3 regions of the Pseudomaricurvus sp. ABR4_320 genome follow, and region 1 is predicted to be linked to each of the others. Evidence: predicted binding sites of a transcription regulator. Region 1 holds the regulator's gene; each other region holds the start of a gene.
The links. The regulator PhoB, encoded in region 1, activates phosphate uptake and scavenging genes when phosphate is short. The targets are predictions, from matches to a motif close to TGTCATAAANNTGTAACA.
Positions count from the first base shown of each region.

Region 1 (5,680 bases):
ATATGCTGATCGACAACTCTGCCCTGGAGATGTAATCGGCTGGCACCGACGCGCCGGGCATCGGGGATCCACAACCCGGCGCAGCCAGTGCCACCGTAAACCCAACTGATGCAAACACTGGAATCCCTCAGCCACCGGCTTTCTTCCTATCTGGATTCCCAGCAGATCAATCGCGTCAAACGCGCCTACTACTATGCCGAACAGGCCCATGAAGGCCAGAAAAGGCGTAGTGGCGAACCTTATGTAAGCCATCCCCTGGAAGTAGCCAATATCCTGGCAGGTATGCACATGGACCATCAGAGCCTGATGGCCGCCATGCTGCACGACGTTATTGAAGACACCAACATCAGTAAAGAGGCCCTGACGGAGCAGTTTGGTGAATCCGTTGCAGAGCTGGTAGATGGAGTCAGTAAGCTCACCCAATTTGAGTTTGAAGACCAGGCCCAGAAGCAGGCAGAGAATTTTCAGAAAATGGCTTTGGCGATGGCCAAGGACATTCGAGTCATCTTGGTGAAGCTCGCTGATCGACTTCACAATATGCGCACCCTGGGTAGCCTTGCTCCAGCAAAGCGACGCCGCATCGCGAAAGAAACCTTAGAGATCTACGCACCTATTGCCCAAAGACTGGGCATGAACAATCTCCGTCTTGAGCTAGAGAATCGCGGTTTTGCGGCGATGCATCCACTAAGAAGTGAGCGCTTACAAACTGCACTCAAAGCGGCAAGAGGCAATCGCAAAGAACTGGTAGAGAAAATTCAGAATGCGATCGAGTTTCGATTAGAAAGGGAAAATATCAGCGCCCTGGTCATCGGACGAGAAAAGCACCTCTACAGCATCTATCAAAAGATGCGCGCCAAAAAGAAATCTTTCAAAGAGATCATGGATGTCTATGCATTTCGAATCGTTGTCGAAAATGTAGACACTTGTTACCGGGTGCTCGGCGCAGTTCACAATCTGTACAAGCCTGTCATTCGAGAATTTAAAGACTACATTGCCATCCCAAAAGCCAATGGCTACCAATCACTGCACACGGTTTTGGTTGGCATGCATGGTGTCCCTATCGAGGTGCAGATTCGCACCAAAGAAATGGATGAAATGGCGAATTCAGGCATTGCCGCTCACTGGCTGTACAAATCTGATGGCAGTGAAGAAGTCGCGTCTGGCAGTCGTGCCAGAGCCCGTCAATGGATCCAGGGTCTGCTGGAGATGCAACAGCGAGCGGGAGATTCTCTCGAATTTATTGAAAACGTAAAAATCGACCTGTTTCCAGACGAAGTCTATGTTTTCACCCCTAAAGGTGAAATTGTGGAGTTGCCCGCCAGCGCGACACCGGTGGATTTTGCTTATGCCGTGCACACAGACATTGGCAACCATTGCGTGGCCTGTCGTATCAATGATCGATTGGCTCCCCTTTCTCAGGTCTTACAAAGCGGCCAAAAGGTCAAAATACTCACCTCTCCTGGCGCCCAGCCAAACCCGTCCTGGTTGAATTTTGTCACCTCAGGCAAGGCTCGCAGCGCGATTCGCCATTTCCTAAAAAATCAGCGCCATCATGAATCGATCGAGCTGGGTAAACGGTTGTTTTCCCGTTCACTGCACGAAATTGGTCTCGACTTTAACAAACTGACCGATGACCAGATCGAGGAACTGATCGCCGCGGCCGGCGCGCCCTCGCTAGACGCGATATTAGAGGAGATTGGCCTTGGCAATCGAAATTCCCACGCCTTATCCAATCTTCTGGTCGATACCAGCGAAACGGAAACCCGAGGCGCTAGCATTTATGCGCCGCTGGTCATCAGCAATGCTGAGGGCCTCGTCATTAACTTTGCCCGCTGCTGCCGCCCCATACCCGGCGATCCGATTATTGGCCATGTCAGTGCTGGCAAGGGATTGGTGATCCACAGAGACACCTGCCGCAATATCGCCGATGTACGAGACAATCCGGAAAAAATCAGCAGCGTGCGCTGGGCTCCGGATATTAGCGGGGAATTTCTGGCAGAAATCCGGGTTGAAGTTGAGTCAGAAAGAGGCATTATTGCATCTCTGGCGACGCGTATCGCAGAACTCAAAGGTAATATCGAACAGGTAAACGTTGATGAGCGCGACGCACACAACAGTGTGATCAAGTTTACTCTGGGGGTCGCCAATCGTGTTCACTTGGCCACCATTATGCGGAGGCTGAGATCTGTTCCCTCTGTGATTCGCATTATTCGTAGTAAAAGCTAACTTGGAAGACCATTATGACCAACAAGGCCATCATCAGCACCCCGAATGCTCCAGCGGCAATCGGCACCTATTCTCAAGCCGTAAAGGTCAACAATACCACCTATATTTCCGGACAAATTCCATTAGTTCCGGAAACCATGGAAATGGTATCTGACGATTTTGTTGAACAAGCACACCAAGTCTTCAAAAATTTGCAGGCGGTCTGCAACGCAGCCGGCGGCGATCTGAAAGACATCGTGAAACTGACGATCTTTATGCAGGACCTGTCAAACTTCCCACTGGTTAACGAAGTGATGGGCCAATATTTCGAAGAGCCTTATCCCGCTCGTGCAGCCGTCGGCATTAAAGAGCTTCCAAAAGCGGCGCAAATTGAAGCTGACGCCATTATGGTCATCTAAACCGGCTCACGCTACTGAGCAGGTACTCTTTATTCTGTAACCTGCTCGACAATCTTCTGAACCGGAAAAATACAGGTAAACGTAGACCCTTTCCCCTTGCGACTACGGATATTCAAACGACCGCCATGACGTAAGAGCACGTGCTTAACGATGGCCAGGCCCAATCCGGTACCTCCCGTTGACGTCGCACGACTGTCGTCGACGCGATAAAAGCGCTCCGTAAGCCGGGGCAAATGGACCGGATCAATACCATCACCGCGATCTTTGATCATTACCATAAGCCCTTGGGGATGCTTGCGCACGGTTACGGTAATTTCGCTCTCTGCCGGAGTGTATTTGACCGCATTAAAAACCAGATTTGAAAACGCACTTTGCAGCTCTTTTTCATTCCCCAAAAGTACAATATCTTCATTGCATTTGTAGCGAAATTCATGGTTTTTGTCAGCTGACAGGAGTGTTGCATCGGCAATAATCTGCTCCAACATCGGCGTCAGAGGAACAGATCGATGACGCGGAAGACTTTCATTGGTTTCCAGTTTAGAAAGCTCGATCAGATCCTGAATAAGATTGGTCATGCGCGTGCACTGACCGTCCATTTGATCGACCGCCTTCGCCCATTTTTCGGGCATATCCGGACTCATGGCGAGCGTCCCGACGTAACCTCGAATCACTGTCAGAGGGGTACGCAATTCATGAGACACATTGGCAACAAAGTCTTTGCGCATTTGTTCCAACTTAAAGATACGGGAGATATCCCGCACGACCACCAATGTCTCACCTTTACCAAACCGCGTTACCTGATATTGCAGCCGAGCACCGTTTGAATTTGGAGACGGCATATCAATGGGCTCAACGAAATCCCCGGCGTGCATATAGCGGACAAATTCAGGATGACGGATAAAGTTTAACAGTGGACTGCCAGTATCTGGACGACGCAAACCTAGCATTTGCCGCGCGGTCTCGTTAAACCATTCAATCGTATCGTTGTTACTGAGCAGGATAACACCATCGGGCAGGGCTGCGGCGGTGCGCTGTACTCGCTCAATTGTTGCCAAAAGTTGCAGACGTTCTCTTTGCTGCTCGCGGCGTAATTTGGCAATGAGATAAAAGATATCATCCCATAGCCCACTGGCTTGAGGCTGCCGCCCCGACGCACGATCAATCAACCAATGGTGCAGATTACGTAGATTCCAGAGCGTCCAGATAAAGTAAACCAGCATCCCCAGAAATAAGGAGCTGAGTAGGTAACCCGAGGCAAGTCCGAACAACAAGCAGAGCGTGAACAGTAAAATCAGCCGTGTGACTTCACTGGCGATGCCCTTACCCAGGCTGCGCTCACTACTGCCCGGTTCGGATGAGGTATTGTGAATCGGTGTAATACGAGGTCCAGCGTCCAAATCAGGTTTCTTTTGCAGCAACTTTCAACGAAAAGCGGTAACCGGCGCCACGTACCGTTTGTACAAACCGGTCGTGATCATCCAGCTGCAGAGCTTTGCGCAACCGGCGAATATGTACATCAACCGTACGCTCTTCAACATACACATTGCCACCCCAGACATGGTCCAGCAATTGGCTGCGAGTGTACACCCGTTCCTGATGCGTAAGAAAAAATTCCAATAAACGATATTCTGTCGGCCCCATCTGCACCGGTTCTTCATTGATGGTGACCCGATGGCTGATTGGGTCGAGCACCAGACCTTCCACACTGATCGGGACCGCTTCAGTCTGGTCGGTACGCCTCAGTACTGCTTTCAGACGAGCGACAAGCTCTCTGGGGGAAAAGGGCTTGGTGATGTAATCATCGGCACCAACTTCAAGGCCCTGAACTTTGTTGTCCTCATCGCTTTTGGCAGTCAGCATGATGACTGGAATTGCAGAGGTGACCTCTTCGCGACGCAATCGACGCGCCAACTCAATACCACTGGTACCTGGTAGCATCCAATCCAAAAGGATCAAATCCGGCTTACGATCAACAATAATGCTGTGTGCTGATTGTGCATCAGCGGCCTCCAGACAATGGTAGTCTGCCATTTCCAGTGCGACCCGCAACATGTCACGAATTGGGGCTTCGTCGTCAACAACCAGAATGGTTTTCTGGGGCATGTTTCCTGCCTCTGTAAAAATAAGTTGCCGCCATTAAATAACCTTTTGATTAAATTTTTGTTACAACTTTAAGTCAGGTATTGCATGACGGCAAAGACTGTTTCACCAGAGCCAGTAAAAGTCAGCAAGGATTCCGGCAAATATGACGCCACCCACCCAATTATTGTTGAGAAATGCAGTGAAACACGCCTTGCGCTCACGAAACTGTATTAGATACTGCTGATAAACAAACAAAGCGAGAACGACCACCAGGCTCGATTCGTAGATCCAACCCAGATCAAAGCGTTCTCCGACCAGCTTCATGGCAAATATAAACAGCACTTGCAAAATAGCTGTGATAGCGCGATCCGCCTCACCAAATAAAATGGCGGTCGACTTAATGCCGATTTTTAGATCATCCTCACGATCTACCATGGCATAGAAAGTATCGTAGATTACCGTCCAGATAACCGCCGCAACGAATAACAACCAGATGGCGCTGTCGAGGTAGCCTCTCTGGGCCGCAAAGGCCATGGGAATTCCCCAGGAGAAGGCCGCTCCGAGTACCAATTGGGGTAAATGTGTGTGACGTTTTGCAAACGGGTAACAAGCCGCCAACAACAGAGCTGGAACTGACAAAGCAATCGTTAGAACATTCGTAAACAGCACCAGAATGAAAGAGATCAGTACCAGAATCGTAAACAAGCTCAATGCCTGTCGCGGGCTGACTCGTTTCTGGGCCATGGGCCTGTGCTGGGTCCGCTCGACCGCGCCGTCAAAATTGCGATCGGCGTAGTCATTGATAACGCAACCCGCAGCTCGCATAAGCGTGACACCGACAACAAAAATGACGATCAACACGGGATCAGGATGCCCTGAACCAGCAATCCACAAAGACCAGAGTGTCGGCCACAGCAACAACAATGTGCCGATCGGTCGATCAAAACGCATCAATTGCCAATAGTCGCGCCAAC
Region 1 covers NZ_JBSWVF010000006.1:220,340-226,019, reverse strand. The annotation lists gene rpoZ (DNA-directed RNA polymerase subunit omega) at 1-35, shown strand, start outside; gene spoT (bifunctional GTP diphosphokinase/guanosine-3',5'-bis pyrophosphate 3'-pyrophosphohydrolase) at 109-2,226, shown strand; gene ACXAFR_RS14415 (RidA family protein) at 2,241-2,624, shown strand; gene phoR (phosphate regulon sensor histidine kinase PhoR) at 2,654-4,021, opposite strand; gene phoB (phosphate regulon transcriptional regulator PhoB) at 4,023-4,727, opposite strand; gene ubiA (4-hydroxybenzoate octaprenyltransferase) at 4,830-5,680, opposite strand, start outside.

Region 2 (5,680 bases), on a different contig from region 1:
AAAAGGGTTCACGACCGGGGTCGGCATAAACAATATTTTTCACACCGGCCTTCAAAGCCCGTTTAATCAGCTTGAAATGAATGTCGGTCAGTTCGTCCCAAAAACAAACGTCGGCAGCCATGACCAACTCAAAAGTTGCCAACTGCTTTTTCGTCACCTTTTCGAAGCTGTTGGTCATACTGGCGATTTCTACGCCGTTCAATGCCGCTTGAACTTCGAGAAAAGGAAAGACTTCTTCATCTCGATCCAATCCCGTGACATCACACTGCTGATGCTTTGCACAGAATATTGACGCTGGTCCCCAACCACAACCGACCTCAAGCACCGACGACTCCGGCTTCAGCATCTGCTTATGTAGAAAATAATCCATCAGCAAGAAGCTGCTGGACCAGGTTTTGTGCCCATGTATCGACGGTGTATACGCTTTTTTGAGTTTTCTTACCAAACGATGGCGATTGTCTAACACCTGCACCCCGTAAGCCTGAAAAATATGCTTTTCCGGGAGTTCAACCAATTCCGGCACTAAAACGCTCCTGAACAATAAAAGTAAGTGAAAATAAGGAAATGACCAATCGCAAGCAACTAGCGACTGACCACATCCAATTGTAGATTCTGATTAGCCTGATAGCTCTGTTCTTCGAGAAGGGATTCAAATGTCAGAGGGTGTTGGTTCAACCATTCGCCATCAAAACTCACCTGACAGATGCCCTCTCCAAAACTTATGGACAACTCTGGCGGAAGAGCATCATCAATGCGACGCCGACACAACAGACAGGAAAGCCTTAGGATCTGCACCAAACGCCAATCGGGCACAAAACCATAAGACGTGTTCATCGGACGCAACTTCCGACGATGATTCAGAACCAAAAAGCTCAACAGCTTTTGCTCCTGGCGGGAAAACCCCGGCATCTCGCTGTGCTCCAATAAATAGGCACTGTGCTTATTGTAACTAGCATGAGAGACCGACAGACCGACTTCGTGCAAACAAGCAGCCCACTGCAATGCTTTACGCGCGCGAAAATAATCAACACCAAAGTCGTCACGTACCTGTGCCAGCAAGCTCATGGCCAGCTCTTCGACCCGGTTCGCGTGCTCCACATCGACACGATACTGTTCCATCATACGATTGACAGTATCAATGCGAATATCCTTGTCCTCAAGCAAGCCAGCCAAATCTAAAACAATACCCTCGCGCAGGGCATAACTGGAAACCTGCATCTGCTCAATGCCGAGCTCAATAAACGCACCATGCAAAACGGCAAGCCCACCAATGATGACTGGACGCCGATCATCGCTTAAACCAGGCAGATCAATTTTATCGACATGGGGAAATTGAACGATCTTCGACGCCAGGGTTTCAAGACCCGCAAGCGAAATCGTATGCTCGGGGCTGATGCCCATAGCTTCAAGCATCGAGAGAATGGCACGGATACTACCCGAAGTGCCGACGGCCTCGGACCAATGACCGACATGAAAATCTTCGGCAACCGTTTGTACTTCATCTCTCGCCGACAGCAGAGCCTTGCGGTAATTCTTGGCGCTGACAACACCGTTTTCGAAAAATCGCTTCGTATAGCTCACACACCCCATATAGAGGCTTTCCAGCAGGCGCGGCTTTAAATTACCGATGATCAGCTCGGTGGAACCTCCGCCGATATCAACCACCAACCGTTGATGATCGGTTGGCGCCAAATCGTGAACCACACCCCGGTAGATCAGTCGCGCCTCTTCGATCCCGCTAATGATGTTAATCGGATTGCCGAGTATCTGCTCAGCTTCGTGCAGAAAGTTATCGGTTCGAGAAGCCGCCCGAAGGGTGTTGGTCCCCACGATGTGGACATGGGCATTGGGAGTCGAGCGCAATCGCTCTGCGAATCTTTCGAGGCTTCGCAATGCACGATTCGCCGCGTCTTCCGACAAGGTGCCATCGTCATTAAGCCCTGATGCCAACCGAACCATTTCTTTGTGGCGGTCGATAACTTCTAATTTGCCGTCCTGACAACGAGCAACCAAAAGGTGAAAGCTGTTCGAGCCGAGATCGAGTGCCGCGAACACCGGCGAGGGCTGTTGATCAGTCAAAACCGTTTCTCTTCTGTGGGATAACCGGCTATCGGATAGAAAAGTCCGCCTTCCGTTATGCTGCGTCTATCAGAGACTCCCTGATAATCCAGAGGCTTTCAACAAACCCGCTGTTCGACGCAACGAAAACCGTCGGCTAGTGTATCAATAGTGGCTGGCATTGGGTATATTCAGTGCCATGAATTCTCGGTTTCTCCAGGCTGAGGGGCCATTCGCCAACACCGCGAACGGGCGCCGTCGGCCACCTTCCCAGATCCTTCTTTCGAGGTGAAACCATTCAATCTGATACATAACGGCAGCGCCCTTTCAGCGACGCTGCTGGTCGATGCCATTGACACAATTAGGCAGCAACTTCTGCGCGACAACGGCGCAGAAGGAAAACCGTAACTTTAGAACGCTATGCTACCCGGCGTTTTTTCATAAATCTGTCACAACTGTACGTAATGAGTAAGAAAAATACCCCTTTGATCGCTAAAGAACTCAGCTGGCTTTCCTTTAACGAGCGCGTTTTACAAGAGGCCGGTAACCCCCAGGTTCCCCCAATTCAACGACTGAGATACCTGGGCATCTTTTCCAACAATCTCGATGAGTTCTACCGAGTACGCGTTGCCGACGTAAGCCGTCTGGCGGCGTTTTCCTCTTCGCCGGCAGAAAAAGAAGCCTATAATGACCTGCTGCAAGAGATTCAGGAGATCTCCCGCGATTTACAAATCCAGTTTGATGAGATTCATTTACAGATACTGGAAGCACTGCGTAAACGCAAAATCTATCTGATTACAGACCGCCAGTTCGACGAGAAACAGCTGCGCGTCGCCAACGAGATCTTCAACCGCCATATTTTGCCGGAGCTGGATCCCGTTCTGCTCGATTCCGCGAAGAACTTCCCTGCCGTCGCCGACGGAAAGATCTACCTAGCGATCAAAATGGTCGACCTGGACGACGCCGTGCGCTATGGGCTGGTTGAAATTCCATCCAGTCGTCTGGATCGTTTTGTCGAGATCCCGCAACTCAAAGGCAAGACCGGCCGTGTTTTCACCGTGCTTGAAGACATCATCATTGCCAACATACCCTTGGTTTTTCGCGGCGTCATTCCCATCAAAGCGGCGGAAGGCTACGTTTTTAAACTGACTCGAGACGCCGAACTGGAACTGGGTGAGGGCATTAATCAAAGTTTGATTGATAAAGTGGCTCACTCCATTAAAAAGCGCCAATCTGGCGAGCCAGAGCGCTTTCTCTACGACAGCGAAATGCCGCAGGATTTGCTCGATCTTTTAATCAAACGGTTGAAGCTCACCAAATACGACAGTTTAATGCCTGGAGGGCGCTATCATAACGCCAAGGATTTTATGTCCTTCCCCAGTATCGGCCCGGCTTATCTTGAGAACAAACCCCTAGCAAAATTACCGCAGCCATTTTCCTCCGCGCACCAAAACCTGTTTGAAGTCATCCAGGAGAGGGACATACTGCTCTACTATCCCTATCACTCCTTCTCGACCGTTATAGATCTTCTGAAAACAGCCGCGATTGATCCCGCGGTCACCGAGATAAAAATCTGCCTCTATCGCGCGGCCAAAAACTCTCGTGTTGTTGACGCCCTGCTGTCAGCACGACGCAACAACAAAGCCGTCACGGTCGTCGTAGAGCTTCAAGCCCGCTTTGACGAAGCAGCCAATATTGGCTGGGCAAATCAGTTAACCGACGGCGGCGTCAACGTCATTTTCGGTGTACCTGGCCTGAAAGTGCACGCGAAACTGATCCATATCAGCCGTATGGAGAAAGGACGCCTGCGATACTACAGCCATGTGGGCACAGGAAACTTCAACGAGAAAACCGCAGAGATCTACACGGATTTCAGCTTGCTGACTTATGACCAGGAAATCGGTGAAGACGTCTACAAAGTCTTTGATTTTATTTCCTACACGTATCGCCGCCACAGCTACAACCATCTGTTGGTCAGCCCACTGACAAATCGGCCTGGGCTCACGCGCTTGATTCGTAATGAAATCCATAATGCCAATCGCGGTCTGCCCGCAGAGATCTTTATCAAGTGTAATAATCTGGTCGATCAAAAAATTGTGCAGGCGCTCTACGACGCCTCCAGTGCCGGCGTCAGAGTTAGAATTATCTGCCGGGGCATGATGTCGCTAATCCCAGGCGTTAAAGGTCGCTCGGAAAATATCGAAGCGATCAGCATTATCGACCGTTTTCTGGAACACCCAAGGGTCTACGCATTTCATAACGCTGGCGAACCTCGCTATTACCTCTCATCCGCAGATCTGATGACCCGAAACCTGGACTATCGCGTCGAAGTATCCGTGCCGATTTTAGATCCGGATCATCAGCGTATGATTCGTGACATCCTGGAGATTCAATGGTGTGACAACATCAAAGCGAGACAGCTGGACAAAGCTCAAAGCAATGCGCTGCGTCCGATGAAAATCAACGCCAAGATACGCTCCCAGGAAATGATTCATCGCTACCTAAAAGAAGGGAAACTCGCGCCATCGATTCGTCAGGCTAAAAATCGACTAACAAAAGGCCTGCTAAAAGCTGCCGAGGCCCGCGAAAAAGAGATCTCGCGGCAAACGGAAAAACACATTCCGAAAGAAGGTTAGTTTTTCACTCAACCAAAATGTGAAGTCATCTTTTAAGCCCCGGCTGCGTATCTACTGCAAAGCAGTTGGGGCGTTGTACGCAAGCGCGTATGATGCCCCTCAACGAGGCAGAGACATAGAATGGCACGATTTTCCAAAACCATGAAACGCAATCCATTTCTTCGCAGCCTGAACATTTCAATTGCCGGTGCTCGCACTGGCAGTGCATTGATGGCAGATAAGGTCATCAATACGTTTGTCCCCGGTCGCGACAGCAACCCTCTACTGGCCCGAGAAGCGCGAAAGTTCGTCGCCGAGCTGGGCAACCTAAAAGGCACTTATGTCAAAGCGGGACAAATGCTGGCCCTGGTCGGCGAGTTTGTCTTTCCTCAAGAACTGACAGAAGCCTTACACAGTTTGGAGTCCGCCACCGAGCCGATGGGTTGGCCGGAAGTCGATTCAATTCTTCACGAACGACTGGGCGCTCACTATCACGAGCTGGATATTGACCCACTCCCAATCGGCGTTGCTTCTCTCGCCCAAGTACATCGGGCGCGAATTATTGCTACCGGTGACGAGATCTGCCTGAAAATCCTCTATCCTGGCGTGAAGGAGACGATAGAAAGTGATTTCCGTGCCGTCGTTCGCATGCTCAAGTTAACCAGCTGGATCAAGCTTTCCCGTGGTTTCGACGATTGGTTACAGCAACTACGTGAACAGCTTTTGCTGGAAGTGGACTACCACCGGGAAATCACCATGACGCAAAAAGCTGCCAGCCTGCTTGGTAGCGATACTCGATATGTCATCCCACAGGTCTATCCAACGCTTTGTAGCGACGAATTAATTGCAATGACGTTTCTGGATGGCGAACCGGTCACCAGTGGACAAGTCGCTGAACTCTCATTGGAAAGGCGCAACCAAATCGCCGCCAATATGCTGGAGTTACTGTTTAAAGAAATCTATGAATGGCGGCTGTTTCAAGCGGACCCCAATTTCGGGAATTATCG
Region 2 covers NZ_JBSWVF010000003.1:456,431-462,110, forward strand. The annotation lists gene ACXAFR_RS08180 (class I SAM-dependent methyltransferase) at 1-523, opposite strand, end outside; gene ACXAFR_RS08185 (Ppx/GppA phosphatase family protein) at 583-2,079, opposite strand; gene ppk1 (polyphosphate kinase 1) at 2,523-4,694, shown strand; gene ACXAFR_RS08195 (AarF/UbiB family protein) at 4,815-5,680, shown strand, end outside.
Region 2: the regulator PhoB is predicted to act here: its motif matches at 2,495-2,512, upstream of ppk1 (polyphosphate kinase 1).

Region 3 (5,680 bases), on a different contig from region 1:
TGGCTCACGGGCTCCTATTTTTTGGCCCCAATGGCATCGGGAAAAAGTGGTTCGCTGAGGCGCTTTCTGCGCGCCTGCTGTGCCAGAGTTCGGAAGGCGATGGCGCTTGTGGCAAGTGTACCGGGTGTCGCTTATTGAAGTCTGGTACCCATCCAGATTTTTTGCTGATTGAGCCTGAAGGTAGCCGGGTTATCAAAATTGACCAGATTCGTGCCCTGGGAGATTTTGCCGTTCAGACTGCGCAACAAGCTGGCTATAAGGTCATCATCATCGATCAATGTGAATCGCTGAATATGAACGCTGCCAATGCGTTGCTAAAGAATCTGGAAGAACCTGGCGGTAACACGCTGCTAATTCTTATCACTCACGCTCAGGATAGAGTGTTGCCCACCATTCGCAGTCGTTGTCAGTTACTGGATTTTCAATGTCCCACGTTCGATGATGCTCGGGAATGGCTCCAGCAGCAAAGCGCTGAATTGCCTTCCATTGATGCATTAATCTATGCCGGTGGTGCACCTCTCAAGGCCGCAATGTATGTTGAGAGCAACTCATTGGCTGATCTCGATGGCTTTATGAGCGGTCTCGTTGAGTTGGTTGAAAATCGCGGTACGGCTTTGACGCTGGCTGATCGTATTAAAAACATGGACCCTTTGATGATTGTCGATCAGTTAATGCGCCAGCTACATTTGGCGATGGTGCAAAGTGTTGCCTCGGTGGAGCTGCCCGCAAGTATGCGCGAAAAGCCCATCATAGAGGCGTTGAAACGTGTTTCTGCGGAAAGGAAATTTCTAATGCAGGATCGGCTTGCGCAGGTCAAACAGGACTGGCTGAGTGGCGCTAATCCGAATCGACAGCTGATGTTGGAAACCTTACTACTGGACTGGCGCTCTGCGATTCATCGTCGATAGGGCCGTCGCAAAATTTGCCTAACTGTGCGACCTATCACACCTATTGGCTCCTTATTGGACAGGTTGCTTGGTGTGACTTATCTTTATTTGAGGCGTTTCCGCGCAATGATTAGAGAATTTATACAGGTTAATACGTTATGCAGGGCATGGCAGGCGCTCGTAATGGCATTTTGTCGCTCACCATTCGGGATAAAGCGGTCCTCTATGCGGCTTATATGCCCTTCGTAAAAAATGGCGGTTTGTTTATTCCAACCAGTAAAGTATACAGTCTCGGTGACGAGGTCTTTATGCTTCTCAATCTGATGGACGAGCCGGAGAAAATTCCTGTGGCGGGCAAAGTTGTCTGGATTACACCGAAAGGTGCCCAGGGAAATCGTGCTGCGGGGGTTGGCGTTCAGTTCAATGATCAGGATGAGGTCGCTGCCAAAAAAATCGAAACCTATTTAGCCGGTTCTCTGGAATCTGATCGTCCCACCCATACCATGTAGCGAGAATTTGGTACACTGGCGCTTTGCCGGGGCGTTATTGCCCCGGTGCGAATGATCTTCCCGGAGCCTGTGTGTTAATCGATTCCCATTGCCATCTTGATCGCCTTAAGCTTGATAACTATTCCAACGGATTGCCCGATATCCTCGCTGAGGCTGCCAACGCGGATGTCAAAAAAATGCTTTGCATCGGCATTAGTCTGGAAAATCGTGCTCAAGTTGTCGAGCTTGCCGAACAATACCCCCAGGTTTATGCATCGGTTGGTGTTCATCCTCTGGATGTTGATTCCGGTCAGGCTTCAGAGGCAGACCTAATTGAATGGTCAAAACATCCAAAGGTTGTCGCCTTAGGTGAAACGGGTTTGGATTACTACTACAGTGAAGACAGCAAAGCGCAACAGCAGGAGAGCTTTGCGACCCATTTGCGTGCTGCCTCGTCTGCCGAGTTACCGGTTGTTGTACATACTCGGCAGGCTCGCCAAGATACTCTTGAGTTGATAAAAGCCCATGGCAATTTAGAGACGGCTGGTGTTTTGCATTGTTTTACCGAAAATTGGGAAATGGCAAAAGCCGCGATAGATCTTAATTATTACATTTCTATTTCCGGTATAGTTACGTTTAAAAACGCGGCTGATTTGCGAGAGGTTGCCAAGAAAATTCCATCGGATCGTTTACTGGTCGAGACGGATTCTCCTTATCTGGCGCCGGTTCCCTACCGGGGCAAGCCCAATGTTCCAGCTTATGTTCGCGAGGTGGCAGAATTTGTCGCTGATTTGCGAGGCGTAGACTTTCAGGAACTCTGCGAGCAGACCGGCGCAAATTTCCATCGCCTGTTTAATAAGACGTCCTGACTTAGCGGTCACTTATCTTGCGCGGCAAGTGATCAGCAGGAGCTGAGTCTCATCGATGCAGATCTTGAGTGGTTAGACTGTGTTGGTGCCTTGCCGCTAAACACGGTACGGCTCCATAAGTCGTCCGCCAGCTGTTGAATGGGTGGGCGCTGTTCTTCAAGAATCCAGTCCACTATCGCTTCTGCAACGTCGGGAAATTGGCAATTTGGCGCTTTGGGATCAGTCAGCCATTGTCCGATAGCGTCGGGTGATAAATCGTTCATCCGACCACCAAGACCTAATTGCTCAAGGGCCAGTGCGTTAGAAAGTTGTTCCATCTGACCAGACAAAGGTTTAACCAGAATCGGCTTGCCTAATTGTAACGCCTCGCTCGCAAGTTCGAATCCGGCGTTACAGATCACGCCCCGACAACGTTGCAGATCCTGTTTGAACCCGTCTACGCTAAGCGGACAGAGTGAGACGTTATCTCGAACTTCCCGTGTAGAGAACTTTCCATAGTAGTGGAATGCTTGGTGGGGAAATCCTTGCAAGAGTGGAATGACGTCATCCGGTGATTCGAAACCTAAATACACAAGCACGAAGTCGTCTCGGGACGTGTTTGAGGCGTGATCCAAATCCACGATCGGCGGTAAAATTGGTTGATTAAAATGGTGCCAGTGAAGTCCCAGTCGATAGTCTCCGGGAGCAAAATAGCGCATCAGTAAACGAGTTATCTGATTACTGCCTTCAACCGGGATTGGAAAATCAAACGCACATTGATGGCCGAGTGAAACACACTGACGTCCTTGGCGGCGTGCAGACCAGGATGTGATCGGTTCGAAATCTGACAGCACCAAGTCGTAGTTACTGAGATCCAAATGCCGTATATCCTTCGCGAGCTGTCGCAAATTGTTTTGGGACAAGGATTCTCGGAGCTTAATCTTGCCGCGCTCTGTGACGAATGTCAGGCCTTGTCGAACCCAGTAGTCACCGAAAACCTGCATGTCAAAGTAGGCGCTTGGCTCGCGACCACTGAACAAAAACTGTGTCTCAATACCACGATGCGCAAGATGTTTCGCAAGGGCTCTGGCTCGGCTGATATGGCCGTTACCTGTGCCCTGGACACCGTAAAATACTCTCATAGAATTCCTGATGCGGTGAGAACAACAAACGCAATGCTATGGCCAAGCAGTGCCCCCGCTAGAATATCCGTAGGGAAGTGCACGCCAAGAATGACTCGAGACATCCCCACCGTCACGGCCCAAGGGTAAAGAAACCATGCCGCAATAGGAAAGAACGTGCTCAAAAACGTGCTGAAGAAAAAGGCCGCCGAAGTATGTCCAGAGGGAAAACTAAATTGGTCGCTGGGCTGTACGACACTCTGAAAACCGGGAATAGCCTGAGGTGGGCGATTGCGACGGCAGCGATTTTTTAGAATAAAATAGGCGACTCGCTCGATGGTCAATCCAATGAGCAATAGCTTGAGCAGAAGGTAATCTTGTGAGATGAGCAGGGCGAGCGCCAAGAGGCCATAAAGGTGTCCGTCCGCGGTACGAGATACCCAGCGCGCAGCGACGGTCATTTGGGTAAAATGACGGCGACGCAAACACCAGTCAAATGTCAAAAGATCGTAATTGTGCAGACTTTCCAGTATTTTCATCTGCGCCTAGCCTCATGGTTTCTGTCGTAGGTTTACTTTCTTATTGGAAAAGCTTAGAAAAGCCATGTGACAGAAAGATGATTTATCTATGACAGCTATGTGATGAATTCATGGCATTACAATGACAGCTGTTTTCAGTGATGACGTGGGGCGTTGGAGATCAACGGCTTGCGAGAAAGCGACTAAGAATGTGGCACCTTAAGTAATTATTGATAGGTTGGCTGATACTTGGCCATCGATGTGGCGGTAACAAAGCATCACAAGACTTTTAGTACTCGGGAGAAAATGGTTAATGAGCATAACGAACCAATTATGCACCATGTTGGAACTTCAGAATCAAATGAACAGCCGAATTAACGCGGACTGGCGTTCGTTGGAGCATGAATGGTATCGCGCCATCTGGGTTGAATGTGGAGAAATGCTGGATCACTACGGTTGGAAGTGGTGGAAGAAGCAAACTCCAGATCTTCCTCAAGTACAGCTAGAGCTGATCGATATCTGGCATTTTGGGCTCAGTGATTTACTCCAAGGAGGCGATTCTCTTACTGATGTCGCCAACGAGATTGCCGAAGGATTAAACGTGGCCGCAGAAAATCGTGAATTTCCTCTGGCATTGGAAGCCTTTACGTTAGAGACCCTGACAAACAAGCGCTTTCCGCTGTCTAAATTTGGTGAGTTGATGGCGTTGGTAGATTTGAGCTTTGATGCGCTCTATAGCGGATATGTCGGTAAAAACGTACTGAATTTCTTCCGTCAGGATAACGGCTATCAGGATGGCAGCTATCGTAAGATTTGGTCGGGAAAGGAGGACAACGAACACTTGGTCGAGGTGATCGCCGAATTGGATCCGGGCGCTGAGAATTTTCGGGATGCACTCTATCACTCTTTGCAGCAACGTTATCAGGCGGCGGCTTCTTAAATCGACGATCACGGTCGCTTCTTCAGGGTGGGGAAGCGCGCTGCCGTAAATCTGACCGATTGTTATAATTTTTCCGATGTCTCTAGGCTTTTAGTCTAACCCTGATACCTAGACGGGATCGGGAAGATGCAATTTGTTGCGATTTCCCTATAATAAGCGGCCCTCGAAAGGGCTTTAGCAGGGCTTTAGTCCCGTCGCTCGAACACCCTCATATAAGCTAAGCGTAAACGGAGAAATATAGTGAAAGCACCCGTAAGAGTTACCGTTACTGGCGCCGCCGGCCAAATCAGCTACTCACTGCTGTTCAGAATTGCGGCGGGAGAAATGCTGGGTAAAGACCAGCCGGTTATCCTGCAGATGTTAGAAATCACACCTGCTCTCAACGCTCTCAAAGGGGTAGCGATGGAGCTGGACGACTGTGCATTTCCTTTAGTCGCGGGCATGGTCTGCACCGACGATCCTAATGTGGCGTTTAAAGATACTGACTACGCACTGTTGGTTGGTGCTCGTCCACGTGGACCAGGTATGGAGCGTAAAGACCTGCTGCAAGCCAACGCGGCAATCTTTTCCGTACAAGGTAAGGCCATTAACGATCATGCATCTAAAGACATTAAAGTGCTGGTTGTTGGCAACCCAGCTAACACCAATGCGTTGATTGCTCAGCGCAACGCCCCAGATATTGATCCTCGTCAATTTACAGCGATGACTCGCTTGGATCACAATCGTGCCATGACCCAGTTGGCGCAGAAAACTGGCAAGACCATTAATGACGTTACCAAACTGACCATTTGGGGTAACCACTCGTCTACTCAATACCCAGATTTGCATCAAACTCTGGTTGATGGTGCTGACGCTATGGGCTTGATTGATCAAGATTG
Region 3 covers NZ_JBSWVF010000001.1:721,621-727,300, reverse strand. The annotation lists gene ACXAFR_RS03185 (DNA polymerase III subunit delta') at 1-908, shown strand, start outside; gene ACXAFR_RS03180 (PilZ domain-containing protein) at 1,046-1,396, shown strand; gene ACXAFR_RS03175 (TatD family hydrolase) at 1,468-2,244, shown strand; gene ACXAFR_RS03170 (MJ1255/VC2487 family glycosyltransferase) at 2,277-3,365, opposite strand; gene ACXAFR_RS03165 (phosphatase PAP2 family protein) at 3,362-3,883, opposite strand; gene ACXAFR_RS03160 (dUTP diphosphatase) at 4,176-4,802, shown strand; gene ACXAFR_RS03155 (malate dehydrogenase) at 5,043-5,680, shown strand, end outside.
Region 3: the regulator PhoB is predicted to act here: its motif matches at 3,960-3,977, upstream of ACXAFR_RS03165 (phosphatase PAP2 family protein).